DNA from 3 places in the Gibbsiella quercinecans genome. Region 3 is predicted to be linked to each of the others. Evidence: predicted binding sites of a transcription regulator. Region 3 holds the regulator's gene; each other region holds the start of a gene.
The links. The regulator PurR, encoded in region 3, represses purine synthesis genes. The targets are predictions, from matches to a motif close to CANGCAAACGTTTGCNTG.
Positions count from the first base shown of each region.

Region 1: a site for PurR is predicted at 4,295-4,312, ahead of purL (phosphoribosylformylglycinamidine synthase). Genes of this name have one in related genera too.
Region 2: a site for PurR is predicted at 2,798-2,815, ahead of purH (bifunctional phosphoribosylaminoimidazolecarboxamide formyltransferase/IMP cyclohydrolase). Genes of this name have one in related genera too.

Region 1 covers NZ_CP014136.1:3,873,931-3,883,774, forward strand. Annotated here, with positions in the region: gene ACN28Q_RS17865 (MurR/RpiR family transcriptional regulator) at 1-192, opposite strand, end outside; gene murQ (N-acetylmuramic acid 6-phosphate etherase) at 341-1,240, shown strand; gene yfhb (phosphatidylglycerophosphatase C) at 1,370-2,026, shown strand; gene tadA (tRNA adenosine(34) deaminase TadA) at 2,161-2,667, shown strand; gene mltF (membrane-bound lytic murein transglycosylase MltF) at 2,684-4,129, opposite strand; gene purL (phosphoribosylformylglycinamidine synthase) at 4,409-8,299, shown strand; gene ACN28Q_RS17895 (sensor histidine kinase) at 9,283-9,844, shown strand, end outside.
Region 2 covers NZ_CP014136.1:2,199,089-2,208,932, reverse strand. Annotated here, with positions in the region: gene purD (phosphoribosylamine--glycine ligase) at 1-984, opposite strand, end outside; gene purH (bifunctional phosphoribosylaminoimidazolecarboxamide formyltransferase/IMP cyclohydrolase) at 1,033-2,622, opposite strand; rRNA gene ACN28Q_RS10220 (16S ribosomal RNA) at 3,266-4,807, shown strand; tRNA gene ACN28Q_RS10215 (tRNA-Glu) at 4,994-5,069, shown strand; rRNA gene ACN28Q_RS10210 (23S ribosomal RNA) at 5,254-8,163, shown strand; rRNA gene rrf (5S ribosomal RNA) at 8,272-8,387, shown strand; tRNA gene ACN28Q_RS10200 (tRNA-Thr) at 8,401-8,476, shown strand; rRNA gene rrf (5S ribosomal RNA) at 8,518-8,633, shown strand; partial or broken gene nudI (nucleoside triphosphatase NudI) at 8,776-9,200, opposite strand; gene mscM (miniconductance mechanosensitive channel MscM) at 9,364-9,844, opposite strand, start outside.
Region 3 covers NZ_CP014136.1:5,231,425-5,241,268, forward strand. Annotated here, with positions in the region: gene ACN28Q_RS23760 (MATE family efflux transporter) at 1-1,312, opposite strand, end outside; gene ACN28Q_RS23765 (riboflavin synthase subunit alpha) at 1,549-2,196, shown strand; gene cfa (cyclopropane fatty acyl phospholipid synthase) at 2,300-3,451, opposite strand; gene punC (purine nucleoside transporter PunC) at 4,018-5,223, opposite strand; gene punR (DNA-binding transcriptional activator PunR) at 5,346-6,287, shown strand; gene purR (HTH-type transcriptional repressor PurR) at 6,284-7,309, opposite strand; gene cydH (cytochrome bd-I oxidase subunit CydH) at 7,713-7,802, shown strand; gene tnpA (IS200/IS605 family transposase) at 7,990-8,448, shown strand; gene sodB (superoxide dismutase [Fe]) at 8,569-9,147, opposite strand; gene ACN28Q_RS23805 (C40 family peptidase) at 9,370-9,844, opposite strand, start outside.

The sequences.
Region 1 (9,844 bases), 1.4 Mb from region 3:
CGGGAAGCCTTTGTAGCCCATTTTTTGGGCGAATTTCACCACCGCTGACTGGCTCACTCCGATGAGATCGGCCAGCTTTTGCGAACTGATATGGCAAACCTGCTCGGTATTGTGCAAAAGAAAGTCCGCCAGTTTGCGATCGTTCTGCGCCAACGTTGGGTACAGTTGGCGAATGCGCAGTAAGGTATTCATTGAATCCTTTCCTTTGAGCCAGCGGAGGCTGGCAGTCAAAAAAACGTTAAATTTTTCCGTGCGTACGCATTTAAAATAGCAAATAGCGCTCGCTTTGTTGCATAAAGTATTCAAAAATTAATCAATTAGAGAATCGAAAGGTGATGAGATGGATTTAGGGGCTTTAGTATCAGAAACCCGCAATCCGGCGACCATGGCGCTTGATGAGATGAGCACGCTGGAGATGGTAGCCTGCTTTAACCGGGAAGATCACAACGTGCCGGAGGCAGTGGCGCAGGTGCTGCCGGCGATCGCGCAGGCGGTGGATCTGGCCGCGGCGGCACTGCAGGCCGGCGGGCGCTTAATCTACCTGGGGGCGGGCACCAGCGGCCGCCTGGGGGTACTGGACGCTTCGGAATGCCCACCGACCTTTGGCGTGCCGCATGGCATGGTGGTGGGGCTGATCGCTGGCGGGCCGGGTGCGCTGCTGAAAGCGGTGGAAGGGGCGGAAGATAACGCCGCCTTGGGCGAAGAAGACCTGCGGGCGTTAAACCTGGCCGCTACCGATATGGTGATTGGCCTGGCCGCTTCCGGGCGCACGCCGTATGTGATCGGCGCATTGCGCTATGCGAGCCAGCTGGGCTGCCCGACGGCGGCTATTTCCTGCAACCCCGGTTCGCCGATAGCAAAAGAAGCGCAGGTGGCTATTTCCCCGGTGGTCGGCCCTGAAGCGCTGACCGGCTCCACGCGCATGAAGTCCGGCACTGCGCAAAAGCTGGTGTTGAATATGATCTCAACCGGCGCGATGGTCAAACTGGGCAAGGTGTATCAGAACCTGATGGTGGATGTGAAAGCCACCAATGAAAAGTTAGTGGATCGCGCCTGCCGTATCGTCGTCGAAGCCACTGGCGCGGAACGCAGCGTGGCGCAGGCGGCGCTGGCGCAAACGGGGTTTGAGGTAAAACCGGCGATCCTGATGATACTGGCCGGCGTTGACGCACCCGAAGCGCAGCGGCGTTTGCGCCAGCACCAGGGCTATTTGCGTGCGGCGTTAGGCCCGCAGCTCTGATGGCCGGCGTTGGGGCCGTGCCGGTATTCGGAATGCGGCCTCAGTTGTATCTGCCCGGCGGGGTGATTACGATAGCCGCTGGGTGCATGTTTGCCCGAATGCTGGGTTTACTCTCTAAAGGAGTCAGGTTTGAATGACCAACAGGGCCAGGAGGCCATAGAAGGTTACCGCATCGTCTTTTTCGATCTGGACGGTACGTTGCATCAGGAAGACATGTTCGGCAGCTTTCTGCGCTTTTTGCTGCGTAATATGCCATTGAACCTGCTGTTGGTGGTGCCGCTGTTGCCAATCGTCGGGCTGGCCATGCTGGTGATGGGGCGCGCGGCGCGCTGGCCGATGAGCGTGCTGCTGTGGGCCATTACCTTCGGCCGTCGCGAAGCCCGGTTGAAAGCGCTGGAGCAACAGTTTGTCAGCGAGTTCCGCGCGAAGGTCACTGCTTTTCCCGTGGTGCAGTTGCGCCTGCGGCAATACCTTGAATCGCACGATGCGCAGGTGTGGTTGATCACCGGCTCGCCAGAGCGCCTGGTGGAGCAGGTCTATCGTGATTCGGCTTTTTTGCCCGGGGTGCGGCTGGTGGGCAGCCAGATGGCGCGCCGCCACGGCGGCTGGGTGCTGGCGATGCGCTGTCTTGGCGTGCAGAAAGTGGTGCAGTTGGAACAGCGGTTGGGCGCACCGCTCAAGCTGTACAGTGGCTACAGCGACAGCAAGCAAGACAACCCGCTGCTGTTTTTTTGCGAACACCGTTGGCGGGTGAGCAAGAAGGGTGAACTGCAGCAGTTGGAATGAAAAAAGGGCGGATTTCCGCCCTTTGTTGTTTCTGGCGGCGTAGCCTAATCATGGCTGCGGGCACTCACGCAGCATTGCCGGGCTTCGCCGGGTGTGTATAATGCCCGCCGCAAAAGCGCCCGAGGAGCCATGCCATGACCGAATATAATGATGAATACTGGATGCGCCAGGCATTGCAGCTTGCCCTGCGTGCGCAGGAGGAAGGCGAAGTGCCGGTCGGGGCGCTGCTGGTGCTGGACAACCAGGTGATTGGCGAAGGCTGGAACCGGCCGATTGGCCGCCACGATCCAACGGCCCATGCGGAAATTATGGCGCTGCGCCAAGGCGGGGCGGTGTTGCAAAACTACCGTTTGCTGAACGCTACGCTGTACGTGACGTTAGAGCCCTGTGTCATGTGCGCCGGCGCGATGATCCACAGCCGCATCGGCCGCCTGGTTTACGGCGCGGCAGATATGAAAACCGGCGCGGCCGGTTCGTTGCTGGATATCCTGCGCCACCCAGGCATGAATCACCAATTGGCCATTACCGCCGGTGTGTTAGCCGATGACTGTGCAGGGATGCTGAGCGCGTTCTTCCGCCAGCGCCGTGAGCAGCAAAAGGCCTTAAAGCTGGCGCGCCGCGCGGATAAAGGCGAGCAATAAGCGTGGGCCATGCGGCTCACCGCTGCTGATTGAGCGCCAGCTCCGGCGCAACGGCCGGGTAGCTATACTTCTGCGTTGCCGCCTTCTTTTCTTTTTCCACCAGATACCCTACCAGGCTGACGTGATAGCGGCGGATATTCTCTACGTAAGAGTAAGCCTCGCGCCCGCGCGCGTAGCCGTAGGTCAGATGCGGGTAGTAGCGTTTTTGGCTGAGCATCGGCAGGCGTTGTTTTACATCCACCCAACTGTCCGGGTTGCCTTTTTGCATTTTTGTCAGCTTGCGGGCATCCAGCATATGGCCCCAGCCCATGTTATAGGCAGCCAAAGCAAACCAGATGCGCTCATCTTCCGGCACGCTGTCCGGCACCTTGTCCATCAGGCGCCGCAGGTAGAGCGCGCCGCCCTGGATGCTTTCTTCCGGATCCAGGCGATTATTAACCCCCAGCCCATCGGCCGTGGCGCGTGTCAGCATCATCAGACCGCGCACGCCGGTAGGGGAGGTGGCCTGCGGGTTCCAGTGTGATTCCTGATAGGCGATCGCCGCCAGCAACTTCCAATCGATCTCGTTGGCATAGTGTTCAAACAGCGTGCGGAAGTTCGGCAACACGGTATCGATCGCTGAGAGGAACGTCTTGGTATCGACATAATCAAAGCTGCCAACGTGGCCAAGGTATTTTTCTTCCAGCTTTGCCAGCGTGCCGTCTTCCACCATCTTGCTATAGAAATCGAGCATCGCAGCGTACAGGCTGTCGTCATTCGCGCGTTTGAAATACCAGGTGACGGGCTCTTCGTCGGTAACGTCGAACGCCACCGCCAACTGTGGGTGGATGCGCTGCAGCAGGGCGATCGTCACCGAATCGCCCACGGTGTAATCCAGCTTGTTGTCGGCAACCTGTTCGAGCAACTCTTTTGAGGTTTGGTCGCTGGCGGCTTCCCAACTGAGCGCCGGGAAGGCGGCCTGCTTGAGCTGTTTCAGCGTGCTGGCATGCGCCGAGCCGGAAGCAACCCCCAGCCGGCCTTTGATATCGGCAAAGCTTTTCGGCCGCGGCGTGCCCAGGCGATAGACCAACTGCTGGGAAACAGAGTAATAAGCCGGGCCGGTGCGCGCACGGCTGATGCGCTCCTGGTTGTAGATCAGCCCGGCGGCCAACAGATCGGCATCGCCGTCGTCCAGATCGTCAAACAGGTCGTTGATGTTCTGGCGCGCCTGCACCACCAGCTTCACGCCGAGGTAATCGGCAAAGCGTTTTGCCAGCTCGTAGTCAAGCCCTCCCGGCCCTTGCGGGGTCGAGAAGTAGGTGACCGGTGAATTTAACGTGCTAATCCGTAGTTCCCCACGGGATTTGATGGCATCAAGTTGCCCACCTTGCCCACTGCGCCAGGCAATATTGGGCCATAAGGCAAGCGCCAGGAGCAAGGCGACAATACCGATCAGTATGTAATTTATTTTTATACGTTTCAAAAAGTTATCCGCTGGTGACACATAAACACCGCTGGTTTTTTACCGCAAATTTGTTATGGTTAAATCAACAGTGTCGGGGCATTTTGCGCAACAAAACGCCAGTGTGCAACTTTATTGACACGTTATGACAATTTGCCGGGCCGGTGCGCTTTTATTAATTATCACCGCGCAAACGGTTTCGTCTGCGGCGTTGATTCTCTATAATGGCGCGCGTTTTCCCCCTGTTGCGCCCAATGAAGTGCTGAAGTCAGTTGCTTCGAAGACGAGAGAACTTTGATTATGGAAATACTGCGTGGTTCGCCCGCTTTGTCGGCCTTTCGTATTACTAAACTGCTGTCCCGCTTTCAGGACGCTCAACTTCCGGTTAGTGATATTTACGCCGAATACGTTCACTTTGCCGATGTCAGCGCGCCGCTAAGCGCTGAAGAGCACGCCAAACTGCAGCGCCTGCTCAAATACGGCCCCTCTCTCGCCGAACACGCCCCTGAAGGGCGGCTGCTGCTGGTGACCCCGCGCCCCGGCACCATTTCGCCGTGGTCTTCCAAAGCGACCGATATTGCCCGTAACTGCGGCCTGGCGCAGGTTGTGCACCTGGAGCGCGGCCTGGCGTTTTACGTCACTGCGCCGCAGTTGGCGCCGGCTCAGTGGCAGCAACTGGCGGCGCTGCTGCACGATCGCATGATGGAAACCGTATTCAGCGATTTGCAGCAGGCCGAGCAACTGTTTTCCCATCATCAACCGGCGCCGTACCAGACGGTGGACGTGTTGGGTGAAGGGCATGCGGCGCTGGAGCAGGCCAACATCCGGCTGGGGCTGGCGTTGGCGCAGGATGAAATCGACTATCTGCTGCAGGCCTTTACCGGCCTGGGGCGCAACCCGACCGACATCGAACTGTATATGTTCGCGCAGGCCAACTCCGAGCACTGTCGCCACAAAATTTTCAATGCCGATTGGATCATCGACGGCGAACAGCAGCCCAAATCGCTGTTCAAAATGATCAAGAACACCTTCGAGAAAACCCCCGACTACGTGCTGTCTGCCTATAAGGACAACGCCGCGGTGATGGAAGGCTCATCGGTTGGGCGTTTCTTCGCTGCGCCGGAAAACGGCAAATATGATTACCATCAGGAAGATGCGCATATCCTGATGAAGGTGGAAACCCACAACCACCCAACGGCGATCTCGCCGTGGCCAGGCGCGGCAACCGGCTCCGGCGGTGAGATCCGCGATGAAGGTGCTACCGGGCGTGGCGCCAAGCCTAAAGCGGGCTTGGTGGGATTCTCGGTTTCCAACCTGCGCATTCCGGGGTTTGAACAGCCGTGGGAGCAGGATTTCGGCAAGCCGGCACGCATTGTGACCGCGCTTGATATCATGACCGACGGCCCGCTGGGCGGCGCAGCGTTTAACAACGAATTCGGCCGTCCGGCGCTGGTGGGCTACTTCCGCACCTATGAAGAACAGGTCAACAGCCACAACGGCGTTGAGCTGCGCGGTTACCATAAACCGATCATGCTGGCCGGCGGTATCGGCAACATTCGTGCCGAACACGTGCAGAAAGGGGAAATCACCGTTGGCGCCAAGCTGGTGGTGCTGGGCGGCCCGGCGATGAACATCGGGCTGGGCGGCGGCGCGGCTTCTTCTATGGCTTCCGGCCAGTCTGACGCCGATCTGGACTTTGCTTCGGTGCAGCGCGACAACCCGGAAATGGAGCGCCGCTGCCAGGAAGTGATCGACCGCTGCTGGCAACTGGGGCAGGCGAACCCGATTCTGTTTATCCACGATGTGGGCGCCGGCGGCCTTTCGAACGCCATGCCGGAGCTGGTGAGCGACGGCGGCCGCGGTGGCCGCTTTGAGCTGCGCGATATCCTTAACGATGAGCCGGGCATGAGCCCGCTGGAAGTGTGGTGTAACGAATCTCAGGAGCGTTACGTAATGGCGGTAGCACCGGAGCAGATGGCGCAGTTCGACGAAATCTGCCGCCGTGAGCGCGCGCCGTATGCGGTGATTGGCGAAGCCACCGAAGAACAGCACCTGTCGTTGAGCGATCGCCACTTTGGCAATAAGCCTATCGATATGCCGCTGGACGTGCTGTTGGGCAAAACGCCGAAGATGACCCGCGATGTGACGCGCTTGCCGGCGCCCGGCGAAGCGATCGATCGTGCCGGCATCACCCTCGCCGATGCGGTAAAACGCGTGTTGCATTTGCCGGCCGTGGCCGAGAAAACCTTCCTGATCACCATCGGCGACCGTACCGTAACCGGCATGGTGGCGCGCGATCAGATGGTCGGCCCCTGGCAGGTGCCGGTGGCCGATTGCGCGGTGACCACCGCCAGCCTGGACAGCTATTACGGCGAGGCGATGTCGATCGGCGAACGTGCGCCGGTGGCGCTGTTGGATTTTGCCGCTTCCGGCCGCCTGGCGGTGGGCGAAGCGTTGACCAACCTGGCGGCGACGGATATCGGCTCGCTGAAGCGCGTGAAACTTTCCGCCAACTGGATGGCCGCAGCCGGCCACCCGGGCGAAGACGCCGGCCTGTATGATGCCGTGAAGGCGGTGGGCGAAGAACTCTGCCCGGCGCTTGGCATTACCATTCCGGTGGGCAAAGACTCCATGTCGATGAAAACCCGCTGGCAGGAAGGCAACGAACAACGCGAGATGATTTCGCCGCTGTCGTTGGTGATCACCGCGTTCGCCCGCGTGGAAGACGTGCGCCGCACCGTGACGCCGCAGCTGCGTACGGATAAAGGCGACACCGAACTGCTGCTGATCGATCTGGGCAACGGCCACAACGCACTGGGGGCAACGGCGCTGGCGCAGGTTTATCGCCAACTGGGTGACAAACCGGCCGATGTGCGCAGCGCCGAACAACTGGCGGACTTCTTTAATGCCATGCAGCAGTTGGTGGCCGACGGCGCACTGCTGGCCTATCACGATCGCGCCGACGGCGGCCTGCTGGTCACACTGGTGGAAATGGCCTTTGCCGGCCACTGCGGCGTGGAAGTGGATATTCAGGCGCTGGGCAGCGATGCGCTGGCGGCATTGTTCAATGAAGAACTGGGCGCAGTGATCCAGGTTACGGCTGAACAGCGCGCGGCGGTGCAACAGGTGTTTGCTCAGCATGGCCTGGTGGATAACGTACACCCGATTGGCCGCGTGCAAGCGGGCGATCGCTTTGTTATCACCCAGGGCGGCAAGCCGGTGTACAGCGAAAGCCGTACCCATCTGCGCACCTGGTGGGCAGAGACCACCTGGCAGATGCAGCGCCTGCGTGACAACCCAGAGTGCGCCGATCAGGAACATCAGGCCAAGCAGGACGACAACGATCCGGGCCTGAACGTGAAGCTAACCTTCGCACCGGAAGAAGACGTCGCCGCGCCTTATATCGCCACCGGCGCGCGGCCGAAGGTCGCCGTGCTGCGTGAGCAGGGCGTCAACTCGCACGTGGAAATGGCTGCGGCGTTCCACCGCGCCGGCTTCGATGCGGTGGATGTGCACATGAGCGATCTGCTGGCCGGGCGTATCGGCCTGGAAGATTTCCACACGCTGGTGGCCTGCGGTGGGTTCTCTTACGGTGACGTGCTGGGGGCCGGGGAGGGCTGGGCGAAGTCTATCCTGTTCAATGCGCGCGTACGCGATGAATTCGAAACCTTCTTCCACCGCCCGCAGACCTTGGCATTAGGGGTGTGTAACGGTTGCCAGATGATGTCTAACCTGCGCGAACTGATCCCGGGTGCAGAGCACTGGCCGCGCTTTGTTCGCAACCTGTCAGAGCGCTTTGAGGCGCGTTTCAGCCTGGTGGAAGTGGCGGCAAGCCCATCGCTGTTTATGGACGGTATGGCCGGTTCCCGGATGCCGATTGCGGTTTCCCACGGCGAAGGCCATGTGGAAGTGCGTGATGCCGCGCACCTGGCGGCGCTGGAAAGCAGCAGCCTGGTGGCGTTGCGGTTTGTTGATAATGCCGGCCAGGTAACCGAAACTTACCCAGCTAACCCGAATGGTTCGCCGAATGGGATCACGGCGGTGACCAGCGCCAACGGCCGCGCTACCGTGATGATGCCGCACCCGGAACGTGTGTTCCGTACGGTCAGCAACTCATGGCACCCGGATTCATGGGGTGAAGATAGCCCATGGATGCGTATGTTCCGCAATGCGCGTAAGCAATTAGGGTGATCGCGCTGAGGTAAATCATTCTCACCATGCGCCGGGGCGGCGCGTCAGTGAGTGCCTGGGAGCAGAGAGCATTCTGCGACCGGGGCGTGCTGGCGTAGCCAACTTGAAGTATGACGAGTATCAGCCTGTGTAACGTTGGCCGCTGCTGCGGCCAACGTGTTTTGTTGACCACCCGCATTGTTATGCCTGATATCCGCCATTGTCGGTTTTTAGCGACAAACCTGATTTTGCTTGTCGCTAAAAGGTGACATGCAATCCATTGATTTTCATGCTGTTTATATTTTCCGTATTTGGATGTCGGGTTTTGGCGACGGTATAGCGAATTATCGTACGCCATTTGCCGGGTATTCCCCGATGAATTATCTGTGCTGTAAAATAAAACTTATTATTTTCAATTGGTTATTTTTTATTTTGCAAGTTTGGCACGCCACGTGCATTATACCCACCAGTTGCTCATTCAACTTTTTATGATGGTCCGGCATAGATCGGCAACATACCTCATAAGCCCAGAATGATGCCAAAGAAATGGTGCCTATCGTCCAACCAAACCGATAACAGCCGCGCAAGCGCTTTATCAAGCATCGGGCGACACGTGGAGTGAGGCACCGCCTGTATTGAGTTTTGGTGAAGCATTCATCAAAACCGGATGCTCTCCGCCCTGGCTGCCTGGCGCAGCAATAACGATGTCACTTGTGGTGATATCGGCCTGGGGCGAAACACAGCATCCACGCATTCCTGCTGCGGGGCACTGCGTTGCCCCGCACTTCTCTGCTTTCATCCGCTCTATAACGCCGTCCCTCACCGCCGTCTCTATTCTGTTCTGCCGACGCTGTTTTGGCGCCAAATACCGCTGCAAGGTAGGTAAATCGGTGCTTTTTTAACGCTGATTCTGGCGGGGCGCCGTGGATCAGTGGATTCTTCCCACCTGGGCTTTTTTCTTACCGGCGACTCGGTTAGCATCACAGCAGAAGAGAAACCATGAGATGATTTCATTGAAAAAATGGCGTATATCCCCGCGCTCGCTGCGCCAACTGGTATTGATGGCCTTCCTGCTGGTATTGCTGCCATTACTGGTTTTGGCGTATCAGGCCTACCAGAGCCTGGATCACCTGAGTGCGCAGGCGGCGGACATTAACCGCACCACGTTGGTCGATGCGCGCCGCAGTGAAGCGATGACCAGCGTGGCGCTGGAAATGGAGCGCAGCTACCGCCAATACTGCGTGCTGGTGGATCCAACGCTGGCGCGGCTTTACCAAAATCAGCGCAAGCAGTATTCACAAATGTTAGATGCCCATGCGCCGGTGCTGCCGGATGAGCGCTATTATCAAACGTTGCGCGGCCTGCTGACGCAACTGGCGGCGATAAAATGCCACAATAGCGGCCCCGACGCCGATACCTCTGAATTGCTGGAATCTTTCTCCCGCTCAAACGCCGAAATGGTTCAGGCAACGCGCACGGTGGTATTTTCCCGCGGCCAGCAGTTGCAACGGGCAATCGCCGAGCGTGGCCAGTTCTTTGGCTGGCAGGCGCTGCTGCTGTTTCTGG
Region 2 (9,844 bases), 2.5 Mb from region 3:
TTCGTCCCACTCCGAGGTTTTATCGCCCAGTTTGCCCTGTGCGCCGGCCAGGCACAGCGCAACCAGATCGGAACGCATCCGCAGCATGATCGGTTGGGTTTCCGGATCGCCGAAGCGGCAGTTAAACTCGATTACTTTCGGCTGGCCGTCGGCGGAGATCATGAGCCCGGCATACAGGAAGCCGACGTAGGTATTGCCTTCCGCCGCCATGCCGCGCACCGTTGGCCAAATCACCTGGTCCATCACCCGCTGGTGGATTTCATCGGTCACCACCGGCGCCGGGGAATAAGCGCCCATGCCGCCGGTGTTTGGCCCGGTATCGCCATCGCCAACGCGTTTGTGATCCTGGCTGGTGGCCATCGGCACCACGTTTTCGCCATCGACCATAACGATAAAGCTGGCTTCTTCGCCGTCGAGGAACTCTTCCACCACGATACGGTGGCCGGCGTCGCCGAAAGCGTTGCCGGCCAGCATATCCTGAATGGCGTCTTCCGCTTCCTGCAGCGTCATGGCAACAATCACGCCTTTACCTGCCGCCAGGCCATCGGCCTTGATGACGATAGGCGCGCCTTTGCTACGCACATAGGCCAGGGCCGGTTCAACCTCGGTAAAGTTTTGGTATTCGGCGGTGGGGATGTGGTGGCGCGCCAGGAAGTCTTTGGTGAAGGCTTTTGAGCCTTCGAGCTGGGCAGCCGCCTGCGTTGGGCCGAAAATGGTCAGGCCGGCGGCCTGGAAGGCATCGACCACGCCAATCACCAGCGGGGCTTCCGGGCCGACGATGGTCAGGCCGACATCGTTGTTGCGGGCGAACTCAAGCAGCGCCGGGATATCGGTTGCAGAGATAGCCACATTGGTCAAATTAGGTTCCAGCGCCGTACCGGCATTGCCCGGTGCGACATACACGTTATCTGCCAGCGGCGATTGAGCGGCTTTCCAGGCCAGCGCGTGTTCGCGCCCGCCGTTGCCAATAATAAGGATGTTCATCAGGTGCTCCATGATCAGCGTGCGCCGGGGCGCACGCGGCAAAAAGGATTAGTGGCGGAAGTGGCGCATATCGGTGAAGATCATCGCAATGCCGTGTTCGTCGGCGGCCGCGATCACTTCGTTATCGCGGATTGAGCCGCCGGGTTGGATCACGCAGGTGATGCCCACCGCGGCTGCCGCATCAATACCGTCGCGGAATGGGAAGAAGGCATCGGACGCCATGGCGGAACCTTTGACTTCCAAACCTTCATCTGCGGCTTTAATGCCGGCGATCTTCGCGGAATAAACGCGGCTCATCTGGCCGGCGCCGATGCCGATGGTCATATTGTCGCGAGCATAGACGATCGCGTTGGATTTAACGAACTTGGCCACTTTCCAGCAGAACAGCGCGTCGCGCAGCTCCTGCTCGGTGGGCTGGCGCTTGGTCACCACGCGCAGATCGCCCGCGGCGACCATACCTAAATCACGCTCTTGTACCAAGAGGCCGCCATTGACGCGTTTGAAATCCAGGCCGGGCACGCGCTGTTGCCATTGGCCGCAGGCCAGGACGCGCACGTTCTGCTTGGCGGCCAGCAGCGAGCGGGCTTCCTCATTAATGGTTGGGGCGATGATCACTTCAACGAACTGGCGGCTGATGATGGCCTGCGCGGTGGCGGCATCCAGTTCACGGTTGAAGGCGATGATGCCGCCGAATGCCGACGTCGGGTCGGTTTTGTAGGCCCGTTCGTAGGCACCCAGAATATCTTCGCTAATCGCTACGCCGCAGGGGTTGGCATGTTTGACAATCACACAGGCCGGCTCGGCGAACTCTTTCACGCATTCCAGCGCGGCGTCGGTGTCGGCGATGTTGTTATAAGACAGCGCTTTGCCCTGCAACTGCTGGGCGGTGGCGACGGAAGCTTCCTGCAGGTTGTCTTCTATATAGAAGGCGGCTTGTTGATGGCCGTTTTCACCGTAGCGCATATCCTGTTTCTTGATGTAGTTCAGGTTCAGGGTGCGCGGGAAGCGGCCGGCGGGCTGCTCGGTATCGCCATGATAGGCTGGCACCAGCGCGCCGAAGTAGTTGGCGATCATGCTGTCGTAGGCGGCGGTGTGCTCGAATGCTTTGATGGCCAGATCAAAACGGGTTGGCAATAGCAGCGAGCCGTTGTTGTTGTCCATCTCGGTAATGATGGCGGCGTAGTCGCTGCTCTTGACCACAATGGCGACGTCTTTATGGTTTTTGGCGGCGGAGCGCACCATGGTGGGGCCGCCGATATCGATGTTTTCAACCGCATCTGCCAGCGAGCAGTCTGGGCGGGCGACGGTTTGGGCAAACGGATACAGGTTTACCACCACGATATCGATCGGCTTGATGGCGTGCTGTGCCATGATCGCATCATCTTGGCCGCGGCGGCCAAGAATACCGCCGTGCACTTTGGGATGCAGGGTTTTTACACGTCCATCCATCATTTCCGGGAAGCCGGTGTAATCGGAAACTTCGGTAACCGGCAGGCCGGCATCTGCCAGCAGGCGCGCGGTGCCCCCGGTCGAGAGCAGCTCCACACCACGTTGAGAGAGTGCTTCTGCGAATTCAACGATACCGGTTTTGTCAGAAACGCTGAGCAGAGCCCGGCGTATTGGACGAGGTTGTTGCATGGTTTTATCCCTTGGCTTTTGCATCACGATATAAAGAGAGTTACCTGAATCTTTACCGGTATTCCTTACTCTGAACAGCGTAAGGGGCGGAATTTTCCTCGTATTTAACGGTATTCGGCACTGATTCAGGTAACGCCCCTGGAATAAAGGGGAGTTTGTCGCTGCGGAGAATTGTAGCGAAAACGTTTGCGCGGCGCTCGTAAATTTTCAGCCCTGCGGGGCTCTGTGGATAAGTTTGTGCAAAACAAGGTATAAGGCGGGCTTTTGCTGTGGAATGCAGCAAACGCGCACTTTTGTTGAAAAAACCTGTTGCGGCCTGCGTGGGACGCCCTATAATGCGCCTCCATCGACACGGCGCAAGTGATTCACTTCACGAAGCGGCCGGGAAGAAAAGAGAAAATCCTGAAATTTGGGGTTGACTCTGAAAGAGGAAAGCGTAATATACGCCACCTCGAGTGAACGAGCCAAGTCTCGTAACTCATTGCTCTTTAACAATTTATCAGACAATCTGTGTGGGCACTCACAAGACGATATCCAGCACCTTTGGGTGCAAAAAAATATCAAGTCTTGAAGAGTGACTAACTGAAGTAAAATTCATGCAGTAAATCTTCGAGCACGCTATTAACTTAGCAAATCAAGCTTTTAATTGAAGAGTTTGATCATGGCTCAGATTGAACGCTGGCGGCAGGCCTAACACATGCAAGTCGAGCGGCAGCGGGAGGAAGCTTGCTTCCTCGCCGGCGAGCGGCGGACGGGTGAGTAATGTCTGGGAAACTGCCCGATGGAGGGGGATAACTACTGGAAACGGTAGCTAATACCGCATAACGTCGCAAGACCAAAGTGGGGGACCTTCGGGCCTCACACCATCGGATGTGCCCAGATGGGATTAGCTAGTAGGTGGGGTAATGGCTCACCTAGGCGACGATCCCTAGCTGGTCTGAGAGGATGACCAGCCACACTGGAACTGAGACACGGTCCAGACTCCTACGGGAGGCAGCAGTGGGGAATATTGCACAATGGGCGCAAGCCTGATGCAGCCATGCCGCGTGTGTGAAGAAGGCCTTCGGGTTGTAAAGCACTTTCAGCGAGGAGGAAGGCGTTGTAGTTAATAACTGCAGCGATTGACGTTACTCGCAGAAGAAGCACCGGCTAACTCCGTGCCAGCAGCCGCGGTAATACGGAGGGTGCAAGCGTTAATCGGAATTACTGGGCGTAAAGCGCACGCAGGCGGTCTGTTAAGTCAGATGTGAAATCCCCGGGCTTAACCTGGGAACTGCATTTGAAACTGGCAGGCTAGAGTCTCGTAGAGGGGGGTAGAATTCCAGGTGTAGCGGTGAAATGCGTAGAGATCTGGAGGAATACCGGTGGCGAAGGCGGCCCCCTGGACGAAGACTGACGCTCAGGTGCGAAAGCGTGGGGAGCAAACAGGATTAGATACCCTGGTAGTCCACGCTGTAAACGATGTCGATTTGGAGGTTGTGGCCTTGAGCCGTGGCTTCCGGAGCTAACGCGTTAAATCGACCGCCTGGGGAGTACGGCCGCAAGGTTAAAACTCAAATGAATTGACGGGGGCCCGCACAAGCGGTGGAGCATGTGGTTTAATTCGATGCAACGCGAAGAACCTTACCTACTCTTGACATCCACGGAACTAGCCAGAGATGGCTTGGTGCCTTCGGGAACCGTGAGACAGGTGCTGCATGGCTGTCGTCAGCTCGTGTTGTGAAATGTTGGGTTAAGTCCCGCAACGAGCGCAACCCTTATCCTTTGTTGCCAGCGGTTCGGCCGGGAACTCAAAGGAGACTGCCAGTGATAAACTGGAGGAAGGTGGGGATGACGTCAAGTCATCATGGCCCTTACGAGTAGGGCTACACACGTGCTACAATGGCATATACAAAGAGAAGCGATCTCGCGAGAGCAAGCGGACCTCATAAAGTATGTCGTAGTCCGGATTGGAGTCTGCAACTCGACTCCATGAAGTCGGAATCGCTAGTAATCGTAGATCAGAATGCTACGGTGAATACGTTCCCGGGCCTTGTACACACCGCCCGTCACACCATGGGAGTGGGTTGCAAAAGAAGTAGGTAGCTTAACCTTCGGGAGGGCGCTTACCACTTTGTGATTCATGACTGGGGTGAAGTCGTAACAAGGTAACCGTAGGGGAACCTGCGGTTGGATCACCTCCTTACCGAACGATATTGAAATGTGCAGTGTCCACACAGATTGTCTGATGAAAAATAATGAGCAAGAAAACCCTTTCGTTGAAAGGCGGACGGGCTGATGAGTCGTTAACACATCGGCCGCTTGAATTTGCCAGCAAATTCGCGCCTTTACACGGAAATAGCAAATCAGTGATTTGCTAAGCAATTTCCGTGTCCCCATCGTCTAGAGGCCTAGGACACTGCCCTTTCACGGCTGTAACAGGGGTTCGAATCCCCTTGGGGACGCCATTCCGATAATGCGTGAAAGACATTATCACGAATATCTTAAAGATGACTTTAACGAGTCGTGTTTAAGATATTGCTCTTTAACAATCTGGAACAAGCTGAAAATTGAAATGATGAATAATCGGAAGATTATTCACGAGTCTCTCAAAAGCGCACAGCCGATGATGGAAACATCTTCGGGTTGTGAGGTTAAGTGACTAAGCGTACACGGTGGATGCCTAGGCAGTCAGAGGCGATGAAGGGCGTGCTAATCTGCGATAAGCGTCGGTAAGCTGATATGAAGCGTAACAACCGGCGATACCCGAATGGGGAAACCCAGTGTGTTTCGACACACTATTGCATGGTGAATCCATAGCCATGCAAGGCGAACCGGGGGAACTGAAACATCTAAGTACCCCGAGGAAAAGAAATCAACCGAGATTCCCCCAGTAGCGGCGAGCGAACGGGGAAGAGCCCAGAACCTGAATCAGTTTGTGTCTTAGTGGAAGCGTCTGGAAAGTCGCGCAGCAAAGGGTGATAGCCCCGTACACCAAAAGGCATGGATTGTGAGTTCGATGAGTAGGGCGGGACACGTGTTATCCTGTCTGAATATGGGGGGACCATCCTCCAAGGCTAAATACTCCTGACTGACCGATAGTGAACCAGTACCGTGAGGGAAAGGCGAAAAGAACCCCGGCGAGGGGAGTGAAATAGAACCTGAAACCGTGTACGTACAAGCAGTGGGAGCCTTGATTTATCAGGGTGACTGCGTACCTTTTGTATAATGGGTCAGCGACTTATATTTTGTAGCAAGGTTAACCGCATAGGGGAGCCGTAGGGAAACCGAGTCTTAACTGGGCGTCAAGTTGCAAGGTATAGACCCGAAACCCGGTGATCTAGCCATGGGCAGGTTGAAGGTTGGGTAACACTAACTGGAGGACCGAACCGACTAATGTTGAAAAATTAGCGGATGACTTGTGGCTGGGGGTGAAAGGCCAATCAAACCGGGAGATAGCTGGTTCTCCCCGAAAGCTATTTAGGTAGCGCCTCGTGAACTCATCTTCGGGGGTAGAGCACTGTTTCGGCTAGGGGGCCACCCCGGCTTACCAAACCGATGCAAACTGCGAATACCGAAGAATGTTATCACGGGAGACACACGGCGGGTGCTAACGTCCGTCGTGAAGAGGGAAACAACCCAGACCGCCAGCTAAGGTCCCAAAGTCATGGTTAAGTGGGAAACGATGTGGGAAGGCATAGACAGCCAGGATGTTGGCTTAGAAGCAGCCATCATTTAAAGAAAGCGTAATAGCTCACTGGTCGAGTCGGCCTGCGCGGAAGATGTAACGGGGCTAAACCATGCACCGAAGCTGCGGCAGCGACGCTTAGGCGTTGTTGGGTAGGGGAGCGTTCTGTAAGCCGTTGAAGGTGGCCTGTGAGGGTTGCTGGAGGTATCAGAAGTGCGAATGCTGACATAAGTAACGATAATGCGGGTGAAAAACCCGCACGCCGGAAGACCAAGGGTTCCTGTCCAACGTTAATCGGGGCAGGGTGAGTCGACTCCTAAGGCGAGGCTGAAAAGCGTAGTCGATGGGAAACAGGTTAATATTCCTGTACTTGGTGTTACTGCGAAGGGGGGACGGAGAAGGCTAGGCTGGCCGGGCGACGGTTGTCCCGGTTTAAGCGTGTAGGGGTGTAGTCCTGGTAAATCCGGATTACTGTAACCCTGAGGCGTGATGACGAGTCACTACGGTGGCGAAGCAGTTGATGCCCAGCTTCCAGGAAAAGCCTCTAAGCATCAGGTAACATCAAATCGTACCCCAAACCGACACAGGTGGTCAGGTAGAGAATACTCAGGCGCTTGAGAGAACTCGGGTGAAGGAACTAGGCAAAATGGTGCCGTAACTTCGGGAGAAGGCACGCTGGCGCGTAGGTGAAGTCCCTTGCGGACGGAGCTGAAGCCAGTCGCAGATACCAGCTGGCTGCAACTGTTTAATAAAAACACAGCACTGTGCAAACACGAAAGTGGACGTATACGGTGTGACGCCTGCCCGGTGCCGGAAGGTTAATTGATGGGGTCAGCCGCAAGGCGAAGCTCTTGATCGAAGCCCCGGTAAACGGCGGCCGTAACTATAACGGTCCTAAGGTAGCGAAATTCCTTGTCGGGTAAGTTCCGACCTGCACGAATGGCGTAATGATGGCCAGGCTGTCTCCACCCGAGACTCAGTGAAATTGAACTCGCTGTGAAGATGCAGTGTACCCGCGGCAAGACGGAAAGACCCCGTGAACCTTTACTATAGCTTGACACTGAACATTGAGCCTTGATGTGTAGGATAGGTGGGAGGCTTAGAAGTGTGGACGCCAGTCTGCATGGAGCCAACCTTGAAATACCACCCTTTAATGTTTGATGTTCTAACTCGGCCCCCTGAGCGGGGGTGAGGACAGTGTCTGGTGGGTAGTTTGACTGGGGCGGTCTCCTCCCAAAGAGTAACGGAGGAGCACGAAGGTTAGCTAATCCTGGTCGGACATCAGGAGGTTAGTGCAAAGGCATAAGCTAGCTTGACTGCGAGAGTGACGGCTCGAGCAGGTGCGAAAGCAGGTCTTAGTGATCCGGTGGTTCTGAATGGAAGGGCCATCGCTCAACGGATAAAAGGTACTCCGGGGATAACAGGCTGATACCGCCCAAGAGTTCATATCGACGGCGGTGTTTGGCACCTCGATGTCGGCTCATCACATCCTGGGGCTGAAGTAGGTCCCAAGGGTATGGCTGTTCGCCATTTAAAGTGGTACGCGAGCTGGGTTTAGAACGTCGTGAGACAGTTCGGTCCCTATCTGCCGTGGGCGTTGGAAGATTGAGAGGGGTTGCTCCTAGTACGAGAGGACCGGAGTGAACGCACCACTGGTGTTCGGGTTGTCATGCCAATGGCATTGCCCGGTAGCTAAGTGCGGAAGAGATAAGCGCTGAAAGCATCTAAGCGCGAAACTTGCCTCGAGATGAGTCTTCCCTTGGACCTTGAGTCCACTAAAGGAACGTTTAAGACTAAGACGTTGATAGGCTGGGTGTGTAAGTGCAGCGATGCATTGAGCTAACCAGTACTAATGAACCGTGAGGCTTAACCTTACAACACCGAAGGTGTTTTAGAGACTTGACAGAGATTTTTAGCTTGTTTGCAGATTGGTTTTGGTGGTTGTGTGAAAGAACACAACGGCTGAAATAAAACAGAATTTGCCTGGCGGCAATAGCGCGGTGGTCCCACCTGACCCCATGCCGAACTCAGAAGTGAAACGCCGTAGCGCCGATGGTAGTGTGGGGTCTCCCCATGCGAGAGTAGGACACTGCCAGGCATCAAATTTGCGTGCTGATATGGCTCAGTTGGTAGAGCGCACCCTTGGTAAGGGTGAGGTCCCCAGTTCGACTCTGGGTATCAGCACCACTTATAGTGAGTGGGTTAGTAGTTCGGCACAAAAGAATTTTCCTGGCGGCGATAGCGCGGCGGTCCCACCTGACCCCATGCCGAACTCAGAAGTGAAACGCCGTAGCGCCGATGGTAGTGTGGGGTCTCCCCATGTGAGAGTAGGGAACTGCCAGGAATCAATTAAAGTAGAAAGCCCCGTGCGAAAGCGCGGGGCTTTTTGCTTTGTGCCATTCGTTAACCTGCGGCAGCGGTGTTTATCCTTATGCCTGGGCGGGAACGCGATGTCCATCGGCACCACATTTCCCCTGCGGACGGCTCTACAGCAGCCCTTTGTGCGCCAGGGTAATGCGCGTGGCCTCGTTCAGATCCAATTGCCCTAGTTGATGCGGGCTCACCCAGGCAACTTCCTGAAACTCCTCATTGAACGTGACCTGGCGGTTGGCGCTGACGCAGTCAAAGATAAGATACACCATGTAGATTTCTTCTTGTTTACCACCTGGGTAGGTTTTCACCCGAATATCATCTCTGAACGTCCATGGCGTGATCTGGCTTATTTGCAGCGCATCACCCAGTTCTTCCCTGATCTCCCTTCTTAGCGCCGTTTCCATGGTTTCCCCGGTTCCATCCCGCCACCGGGTAGCGCCCACTGGCCGGGGAAGACGCCCCGATCGGCCGCCATTTTACACAATAGGTATGCCCCGTTATTTTCAATCAGTGGGCAGACGATAATCCTCTGGCGCATATGCCGCCTCCGTAGCGCAATTATTGCTATCACTATATCAAACATCCCGTGGCTACAGGTTACCAGCATCAGCGATAGCTGGCTGGCACGCGGGATATAAAAAAAGCCGGCAACGCAATGCGCTACCGGCTTTTCTGCCCCGGATTACCCGGCGTGTTATCGCCTACAGCCCGCCAGACTCGCGTTTAGTGCTGGGCGTTGGGGTTGAAGGCGCCGTGCGGCCGTTGTTGGTCATCCGCGATAGCGTTTCCGTACGCACCTGGAACGGCGGATAAGGCAACGCAATACCGTGCTGCTGATAGCCGGCCAGGATCAACTGATGTATTTCGTGGCGCAGCGGCATACGGTGGCCCATCTCGGCGGCATACATTCGCAGTTCGAAGATTTGAATACCCTGCTGCAAATCGACCAGATACACCTCCGGCGGCGGGTTATCCAGCACCAGCGAGCAGCGCTCGGCCGCGTTATGCAGAATGCGGGTGACCTCTTCGCTGTTGGCTTCCGCCGGCGCCGGCACCGTCAACACCACACGGGTAATGGCGTCTGACAGCGACCAGTTAACAAACTGCTCGGTGATAAACGCCTTGTTCGGCACGATAATCTCTTTGCGGTCCCAGTCTGAAATCGTCGTGGCGCGGGTATTG
Region 3 (9,844 bases):
CCATCAGGATAGCAGCAAAGGTCAGGCCGATGATAAAGCCAATCCAAAAACCGCTCGGCCCCATCGCCGGCACCAGAATATCGGTTAACGCCAGTAAATAACCGCTTGGCAGGCCCAGCAGCCAATAGGCGATAAAGGTAATAAAGAAAATCGAACGGGTGTCTTTGTAACCGCGCAGGATACCGCTGCCGATCACTTGGATCGAGTCGGAAATCTGGTAAAGCGCCGCCAGCAGCATCAAATGCGAGGCCATTGTGACCACGGCGGGGTTGTCGTTATACAGTAAGGCAATGGGTTCGCGCAGAATGGCGGTAAATAGCGCGGTGGCGGTAGCCATAGCGATACCCACGCCGATGGACGCATTGGCGGCAATGCGCGCGCCCTCGACGGAACCTTTCCCCAGGTTATAGCCCACGCGGATGGTCGCCGCCACGCCCAACGACAACGGCAGTACGAACATCAAGGCGCTGAAGTTGAGCGCAATCTGGTGGCCCGCCACGGCGACAATGCCTAACGGCGAAACCAACAGCGCCACAACGGCAAACAGCGTAACTTCGAAGAAAATCGCCAACGCCACCGGCATGCCAATGCCAATCAGGCGTTTTATCGTCGCCCAGTCAGGCCCCCGGTGCTGGGTCGGCAACAGTTTGATGTCGCGTTGTGACGGCGCGCGTTTGACATACCAGCGCATCATCAGGAACATCAGCCAGTAGACGCTGCCGGTCGCGACGCCGCAGCCGATCCCGCCCAATTCAGGGAAGCCGAATTTGCCGAAAATCAGCACGTAGTTAATCGGGATGTTTATCAGCAGGCCGATAAAGCCAATGATCATCCCTGGTTTGGTTTTTGACAGCCCCTCACACTGATTACGCAGCACCTGGAAGAACAGAAAGCCCGGCGCGCCCCACATAATGGTATGCAGGTAGCCAACGGCTTTTCTTTCCAGTTCAGGATCGATGTTATGCATCATGTCGATGACGAATTTGCTGTTGTACAGCACGGCGATAATCAGCACGGAAACCGCAGAAGCCAACCAAAAGCCCTGATTGACCTGGTGCGCAATCCGCTCACGCCGGCCGGCACCGTTGAGTTGAGCGATAACCGGCGTTAAGGCCAGCACCAGGCCATGGCCGAAGAGAATGGCCGGCAGCCAGATAGAGGTGCCTACCGCAACCGCGGCCATGTCGGTGGCGCTGTAGGAACCGGCCATGATGGTATCCACTACGCCCATGGCGGTTTGTGAAACTTGCGCAATAATGACGGGAATGGCGAGGGCTAATAAACTACGCGCTTCCTTGAGGTATTTCTGCACGCATACACCTTTGGGGTTATTTATAATAGAGGCAGAGGGCGCCGTGAAGGCGAACAATGAAAGTTGTGAAACATTTTCACAAATATTGTACCTGCTCGGCGTTATGAATCAATCATTGTCATTAGCGCGGGCCAATGCCTGAACGATTTTTACCGTCGTAGATTTGGTTTTTTTTGCCAAGTGGGGCAAACTTGCTCCAGCGTTGTTGCACACATTGACTGAATAAAGAGGCAAACATGTTTACCGGCATAGTACAAGGCACTGCACCGTTGGTTGCTATCGATGAAAAACCCAACTTCCGTACCCATGTGATTGATATGCCGGCAGACTTGCTGCCTGGGCTGGAGCTGGGCGCCTCGGTGGCGCACAACGGTTGCTGTCTGACGGTGACCGCGATAGAAGGTAGCCGCGTTAGTTTTGATTTGATCAAGGAAACGCTGCGCTTGACCAACCTTGGGGCGTTGGCGCTCGGTGAGCAGGTGAATGTCGAGCGTGCGGCCAAATTCAGCGATGAGATTGGCGGCCATTTGATGTCCGGCCATATTATCTGCACGGCGGAAATCGCTAAAATCCATACTTCGGAAAATAACCGCCAGATTTGGTTCCAGATCCCTGACGCTACGCTGATGAAATATGTATTGCACAAAGGTTTTATCGGCATTGACGGTATTAGCCTGACGATTGGCGAAGTGATTAATAACCGTTTTTGCGTGCACTTGATTCCTGAAACCCTTGAGCGCACCACCCTGGGTAAAAAACGTCTGGGCGACCGGGTGAATATCGAAATTGATCCGCAAACGCAGGCGGTGGTGGATACCGTTGAGCGGGTGCTTGCCAGCCGGAATGCGGTGGCGGTAGTAGAAGAGGTGGTTGCCAAGCTGTAATGGTAATTATCGCCAGCAATGGGATTGTGCGTGCTGGCGTATTCGCTAACCCGCTCCCTGTCCGGGGGCGGAAGGGAGCAAGGGTTATGCGCAGGCGCCTGGGTTAGCGGGCAACGCGAATGCCGCCGGCAACGCCTTTCGGGCTGAACACCACCTGCCACAGCTGAATATCGCGGGCGCGGAACGCACCGGCACAGGCGTTCAAATAATAACTGAACATCCGTTCTAAACGCTCGGAATAACGTGCGGCCAACTGCGGCCATGCTTGTTGGAAGCGTTCATACCAAGCCATAAGCGTGCGATCGTAATCCGCGCCAATATTATGCCAATCTTCCATCACAAAATGCCCTTCACTAGCATGCGCGATTTGCGTAACCGAAGGAAGGCAGCCGTTCGGGAAAATATATTTGTTGATCCAGGGATCGACATTCATATCGGTGCGGTTTGAGCCAATGGTGTGCAGCAGGAATAAACCATCGGGCTTTAAGTTGCGCTCAACCACGTTGAAATAGGTGCGGTAGTTTTTCGGGCCAACGTGTTCGAACATGCCGACGGAAACGATACGATCAAACTGTTGCTGCAGATCGCGGTAGTCCTGCAGCAGAATTTTCACGTCCAGCCCGGCACAGCGCGCCTGCGCCAGCTTCTGTTGCTCGGCGGAGATGGTCACGCCGACCACGGAAACGCCAAAATTTTTAGCGGCATAGGCGGAAAGCCCGCCCCAGCCACAGCCGATATCCAGCAGGCGCATTCCAGGCTGAAGTTGCAGTTTTTCACAGATCAACTGCAGTTTGGCTTCCTGAGCCTGTTCCAGGGTTTTGGCATCTTTCCAGTACGCACAGGAATACTGCATGTAGGGATCGAGCATCAGGGTGAAAAGATCGTTACCCAGATCGTAATGTTCTTTCCCGACGATCCAGGCGCGCTTTTTCGATTGCAGGTTAACCAGACGCGCAGTGGCGATACGCAGCGTGTCTTTCAGGTGGTGGGGGAGTTTCCTTTCCAAACCGGCATTGATGACGCGCTGGAAGAAGACATCCAACCGTTCGCATTCCCACCAGCCGTCCATGTAGCTTTCCCCCAGGCCGAGGGAACCTTCCTGGAGGACACGTTTAAAAAAATCAGGGTTTTTAACCTTGATATCGAAAGGTCGTGAGCCATTTATTGCAATACCGGCCATGCTGAGCATTTCATGGGCGATACGATACCATTGGTTATCCTGGATGCTCAGATCTTCTATACACGATGAACTCATAGCTTCTCCATTACCTTTCTTCTGACTTATGGCCCGCTTGAAATAGCTTAGCCAATTTTGCGGGCACATACGTAAACCTACGGAAAAAACCGCGGCGTCTGATATCCGACATGAGCAGAGGAAAACTTTAAGGAGACGCCCGGCGCAAGTGGGCGCAGGGGACACTCATCTTAAAAAACTGTGACGCAATACGCGAGCGCAGTAACTGCTAATAATAAAAGTTATGCAATAGCGTTATGCCCTTCATACTTCAGGTTGGCGGGGGGGGTGGCTTTGAAACGCCGAGAGATGAATGCGAGAGAGGCAGTCTCTCACCGCCGGCCAGCCGCTGGCGGACCCTGCGTTCCCGACGAATTTTTCACCGCAAAACAACGTGACTCACCCCTTCTGCGCCCGCGCTGTTTAAGCTCGCGTTGGCGCTTTTATCCTGCAACTTGAATTATTTGGGGGATAGCGAACTTATTCGCAATAAAGTATAGGCGCGCCAGGGCGGTTACTCAACTGTAAATCGCACCTGGCAAAAGTATTATCGAGTGATTATTAATAGTGATTATTAATAATGTTAATTATGAAAAAGCGTCGGCGCTAGCGCCGGTGGCACGCTCGCCTGGCTGCGGCTTATCGCGCTGGATAAAATAACCGAGCATCGCCAGCAACACGGTTGAAGCCATCACCGTCACGGTGGCAATCAGTGGGTTTGCAATAAAGGCTGAAACCAGCATGCTGGCAATGAAGCACAGCCCCAACTGCAGTGTGTTTTGCAACGCAGCCGCTTTACCGGTGCCGGTTGGGAAAGGCATCAGCGCGTTGGCAACCACGATCGGGTAAGTGGCCCCGTTCACCAGTGCCATCAGGCAGAAGGGCACCAGCAGGCTGGTCAACGTAGGCTGCGTGAGGGTTGCCACCAGATACAACGCGATCATACTCACGCCATAGGCTATCAGCAGCCATGGCAACAGCGCATTGCCGTTCAGGCGTTTGAGCGCGCTGCGGCAACCATATCCCCCCACTAAGAAAGCCAGAGTCTGGGGCATATAGCTTAAGCCAATGTCGCTTGGCGTATAGCCCATAGCGCTGAGAATAAACGGCGAACCGGTCAACCAGGCAAAGAAGCCGGCGGAGCAGGCGGCAAACACCATCACATTGCCGCTGAAAATGGGCGAACGCAGCAGTTGCAGAAAGCCGACTGGCGCCACGTTATCGCCGCTGGCTTGCGGTAAGCGGCGTTTATCCTTCAGCGCCAGGGTCGGCGCCAGTAATGCGACGGTAATGGCCAGTAAAACAGCGAAGATCGCCCGCCAGCCGATGTGGCTTAGCAGCCAGGCGCCCAGCAACGGTGCCAGGGCCGGCGATAATGCCACCAACGGCATAATGGTGGCGAAAATTTGGTTGGCCCGGCTACCCTGGTAGCGATCCACCACCAGCGCCTGCCAGCTCACCGCGGCTGAACACACGCCGATAGCCTGAATAAAGCGCAGACACCACAGTTGCAGCGCCGTTTGTACCCACAGCATGCCCAGGCAACCCAGGCCAAATAGCGTCAGGCCGATCAACAACACCGGTTTGCGCCCCAGTTTGTCGGACAGCGGCCCCCACAGCAGTTGAGCGAAGGCAAAACCGGCTAAAAAAATACTTAGGCTGGCGCTGATCGCACCAGCGGAAATTTGCAGTTCTTGTTGCATGACGCCAAAGGCCGGCAGATACATATCCGTCGCCTGGTAGCCCAGCATGCTTAGGCCGGAAAGGTAAAAAAGTAGTCCAAAATTACGCATTTAATGCTCTCGTTAGTTCTTTATGCTAGAGGTTTTGCAGCGGCGCCAGTCTAACCGGCTGGATCTTCGCTTGTGAAACGCTAATATTTGCAAGGTGCTATGAAAAAATTTGAAGGCAAAATATGTGGTCTGAATACTCACTTGAGGTGGTGGATGCCGTTGCGCGTACCGGCAGCTTTAGCGCCGCGGCGCAGGAGCTGCACCGGGTGCCTTCTGCGGTCAGCTATACGGTGCGCCAACTGGAGCAGTGGCTGGCGGTGCCGCTGTTTGAACGGCGCCACCGTGACGTTGAATTGACCCCGGCCGGGGCGCTATTTGTGCAGGAAGCACGCGTGGTTATAAAAAATATGCTCGATACGCGCCGCCGCTGCCAGCAGGTGGCCAACGGTTGGCGCGGGCAGTTGAAAATCGCGCTGGATATCATCGTTAAACCCCAGCGCAGCCGCCAATTGATCCTGGATTTTTATCGTCACTTTCCGGATGTGGAGCTGATGCTGTATCCCGAAGTGTTCAACGGCGTGTGGGACGCGCTGGCCGACGGGCGGGTGGATATGGCGATTGGCGCCACCCGTGCCGTACCGGTGGGCGGTGGTTTTAGTTTCCGCGATATGGGGTTTATGAACTGGCAGTGCGTGGTCAGCCCCGATCACCCATTGGCGCAATACGCTGGGCCGCTGCAGGACGATCAACTGCGCCAATTCCCGGCGCTGATGCTGGAGGATACCTCGCGCAACCTGCCCAAACGCGTGACCTGGGCGTTGAATAATCAGCGGCGGCTGGTGGTGCCGGATTGGGTATCGGCGATCGATTGCCTGCGCAGTGGATTATGCATGGGTATGGTGCCGGCCCACCGCGGGCGGCCATTGATCGCCAGCGGCGAACTGCACGAACTGCAACTGGAAGAGGCCTATCCGCCCAGTGCTTGCTGCCTGACCTGGCAGCAGCAGGCATTGGCGCCGGCGATGGCCTGGCTATTGGAGTATCTTGGCGATAGCGAAACGCTGAATCAAGAGTGGCTTAGCGAGCATACGCCGGGGGATGCATGCCCCGGCGTGTATGATTAACGGCGGTAGTCGATAAACGGGCCGTCGGCCACGGAGCGGCGTTCAACCAGCTTAGGGTGCACTTCAATCACTTGCGATGTTTCACGCTTGCTGATAATGCGGTCAAGCAACATGGCGAACGCCATCTCGCCCAGGCGCTCTTTCGGCTGGTGAATGGTCGTCAACGCCGGGCTAAAGTAGCGCGCATTGCGCACGTTGTCATAGCCAATGACGGAAATGTCTTGCGGCACCCGCAGGCCAAGTTCGTCCGCGGCGCAGATCGCCCCCATCGCCATAATGTCGCCCCCGCAAAACACGGCGGTCGGGCGGTGTTTTTGCGACAGTATCTGGTGCATGGCCTGGTAGCCGGATTCCGGCTCGAAATCCCCTTGCACAATCCACTCTTCGCGCACCTCTATATTGGCTTCCTGCAGCGCTTTCAGGAAGCCCTGGTGGCGGCCACCGCCGGTGTTGCGCGAAAGCTGGCCGGGGATAATGCCAATGTCGCGGTGCCCACGTTCGATCAGGTAACGGCCGGCCAGATAGCCGCCTTCAAAGGCGTTGTCCAGGATGGTGTCGGTGAAGTCGCCGCGCGCCGAGCCCCAGTCCATCACCACCATGGGAATATTACGGTAGTCTTCCAGCATGCCCAGCAGCTGCTCCGGGTATTCCGAGCACATCACTAGCAGGCCATCGACGCGTTTTTGCGCCAGCATCGCCAGGTAAGCGCGCTGTTTGTCCAGGTTATTATGGGAGTTGCACAAAATCAGCGTGTAGCCTTTGCTGTAACAGCTGTTTTCGACGGCTTCGATCACTTCGGCAAAGTAGGGGGCTTCGCTGGAGGTCGCCAGCAGGCCGATGGACTTGGTGTGGTTGACCTTCAGGCTGCGGGCCACGGCGCTTGGGGAATAATGCAGTTCCTTGATGGCTGCCCATACGGCCGCTTTGGTTTCTTCGGCGACGAAACGGGTTTTATTGATGACGTGGGAAACGGTGGTGGTGGAAACGCCCGCGCGTTTGGCCACATCTTTTATCGTTGCCATGTAAAGAATGACTCCTGGATTCGCATGTTACAGCATGTAAGCGCATTGTTAATCGTTTGCGTGCATATAACTCTCCTCAAAAAAGCGAAAACTGAGTTTTTAATGTGGAAGTCGTCAGCGCTTGGTGAGTGAGGGCTCTTTTGCCGGTGCACAGCAGTGAACTGCGAATTTTGGCCTATCTTGAGAAAAAGTGAAAGGGCTAATCAACATTAATCATGTTCCGCCGCCAGGCCAGGCGGGTTATTGCCGGCCCGGCAATAACGGCGCGTGCCGCCGACGGCACCCGCTGCGTCGCGGCGTTGTCATAGCACAAGATTTTATCTGTAAACTGTGGGAGAATCATTGACGTATTAATATAATGGCTTTTATGCTCGAACCAGCCAATCTGATAAGGAGTTTGTTGATGGATACCGATCTGAAGTTATCGCTGTTTACGACGGTGTGTGCGCTGGCGATGATTATTATCTTTAGCTTTACCGCTGTGATGCACTGATCCCCTGACATAAAAAAGGCGCAGCCTGGCTGCGCCTTTTGCTTGTCTATGGAAAACCCCCAGCTAGGCTGGGGGTTCCGGAAAGCTTTCAGCTTTAAGCCAGTTATTAAAACCCCTTTTGATTTGTTAAAACATCTTGCGGTCTGGCAACTGCAAAAGTTCAACAAGAAATCAAAAGGGGGTCCCAATGGGGGACGAAAAGAGCTTAGCGCACACCCGATGGAACTGTAAATATCACATAGTTTTTGCGCCAAAATACCGAAGACAAGCGTTCTACGGAGAGAAACGTCTGGCGATAGGCAGTATCTTAAGAAAGCTATGTGAGTGGAAAAATGTACGGATCCTGAAAGCTGAATGCTGCGCAGATCATATCCATATGCTTGTGGAAATCCCGCCCAAAATGAGCGTATCTGGCTTTATGGGATATCTGAAAGGGAAAAGCAGTCTGATGCTTTATGAGCAGTTTGGAGATCTGAAATTCAAATACAGAAACAGGGAGTTCTGGTGCCGGGGGTACTACGTAGATACGGTGGGGAAGAACACCGCGAAGATACAGGAATACATAAAGCACCAACTTGAAGAGGATAAAATGGGCGAGCAGTTATCGATCCCTTACCCGGGCAGCCCGTTTACGGGCCGTAAGTAACGGAGTCTGATGCAAATGTCAGATCGTATGCGCCTGTTAGGGCGCGGCTGGTAACAGAGCCTTATAGGCGCATCAGAAAAACCTCCGGCTATGCCGGAGGATATTTATTTTCCTGCCATTTTACGCCAGGTTTTCTGCCACAAATGCCCAGTTGACCAGCGCCCAGAAGTTTTCCAGGTAGTTGGGGCGTGCATTGCGGTAATCGATATAGTAGGCGTGTTCCCACACATCCACGGTCAGCAGCGGTTTGTCGTCACCGGTCAGCGGGGTTGCCGCGTTGGAGGTGTTGACGATAGCCAGGCTACCATCTGCTTTTTTCACCAGCCAGGTCCAGCCGGAACCGAAGTTGCCGATGGCAGACTTGGTGAATGCCTCTTTGAACTGGGCGAAAGAGCCGAAGGATTGGTTGATGGCATCAGCCACCGCGCCGCTAGGTTCACCGCCGCCTTGTGGCGACAGGCAGTGCCAATAGAAGGTGTGGTTCCATACCTGTGCGGCGTTGTTGAACACGCCGCCGCTGGCGGTTTTGATGATATCAACCAGGGATTTCCCTTCAAACTCGCTGCCTTTCACCAAATTGTTCAGGTTAACCACGTAGGTGTTATGGTGCTTGCCATAGTGGTATTCCAGCGTTTCGGCGGAAATGTGCGGCTCGAGGGCGTTTTTTGCATACGGTAATGCAGGTAATTCAAACGACATTGCTTTCTCCTTTTTATTTACAACGACTGCTTCGGCGGTGGCCGTAGTACTGGGTGCCGCCGCCGTAAAAGAGAGTTGTTATATTTTTTGTGTGGATATTAATCTTAACAACTTTGCCGGTGAAAAAAAGGTTTAAAGTGTGCTAACTGTCTGATTGATTAAAGCATCGGCAGGATCGGGATAACAATACGGCAGGCTTAAGGCGCCGGCCGTAGGAGGGGATTAGCGGATGGTGCTTGGCGTAACGACGCGGCGTGCGCCGATATAATGGTTTTGCCAGTAGTCATTATCCAACTGGCTGATGCGGATCTCTTCGCCGGTACGTGGCGACTGAATAAATTTGCCATTGCCCAAATAAACACCAACGTGATCGGCTGCGCCGCGGTTATTGATGCGGAAGAACACTAAATCGCCGCGTTCCAGCTCGCTGCGACTGATCGGCGCGGCATCGCGCAGGTGATACATTTCATTGGCGGTGCGCGGCATTTTTATCTTCACCACGTCTTTATAGGCGTAATAAATCAGGCCGCTGCAGTCAAAGCCGGTCATTGGCGATGCGCCCCCCCAGCGGTAGGGTTTCCCCATTTGATCCAACAGTTTTGCCATCGCGGTTTGTTTGGCATGCTGATAACGTTTTTTGTGGGCGGGGCTAAGTTTGAGCGGTTTTTCAGCGCCAAGCAGTTTGGCAGTTGCGATG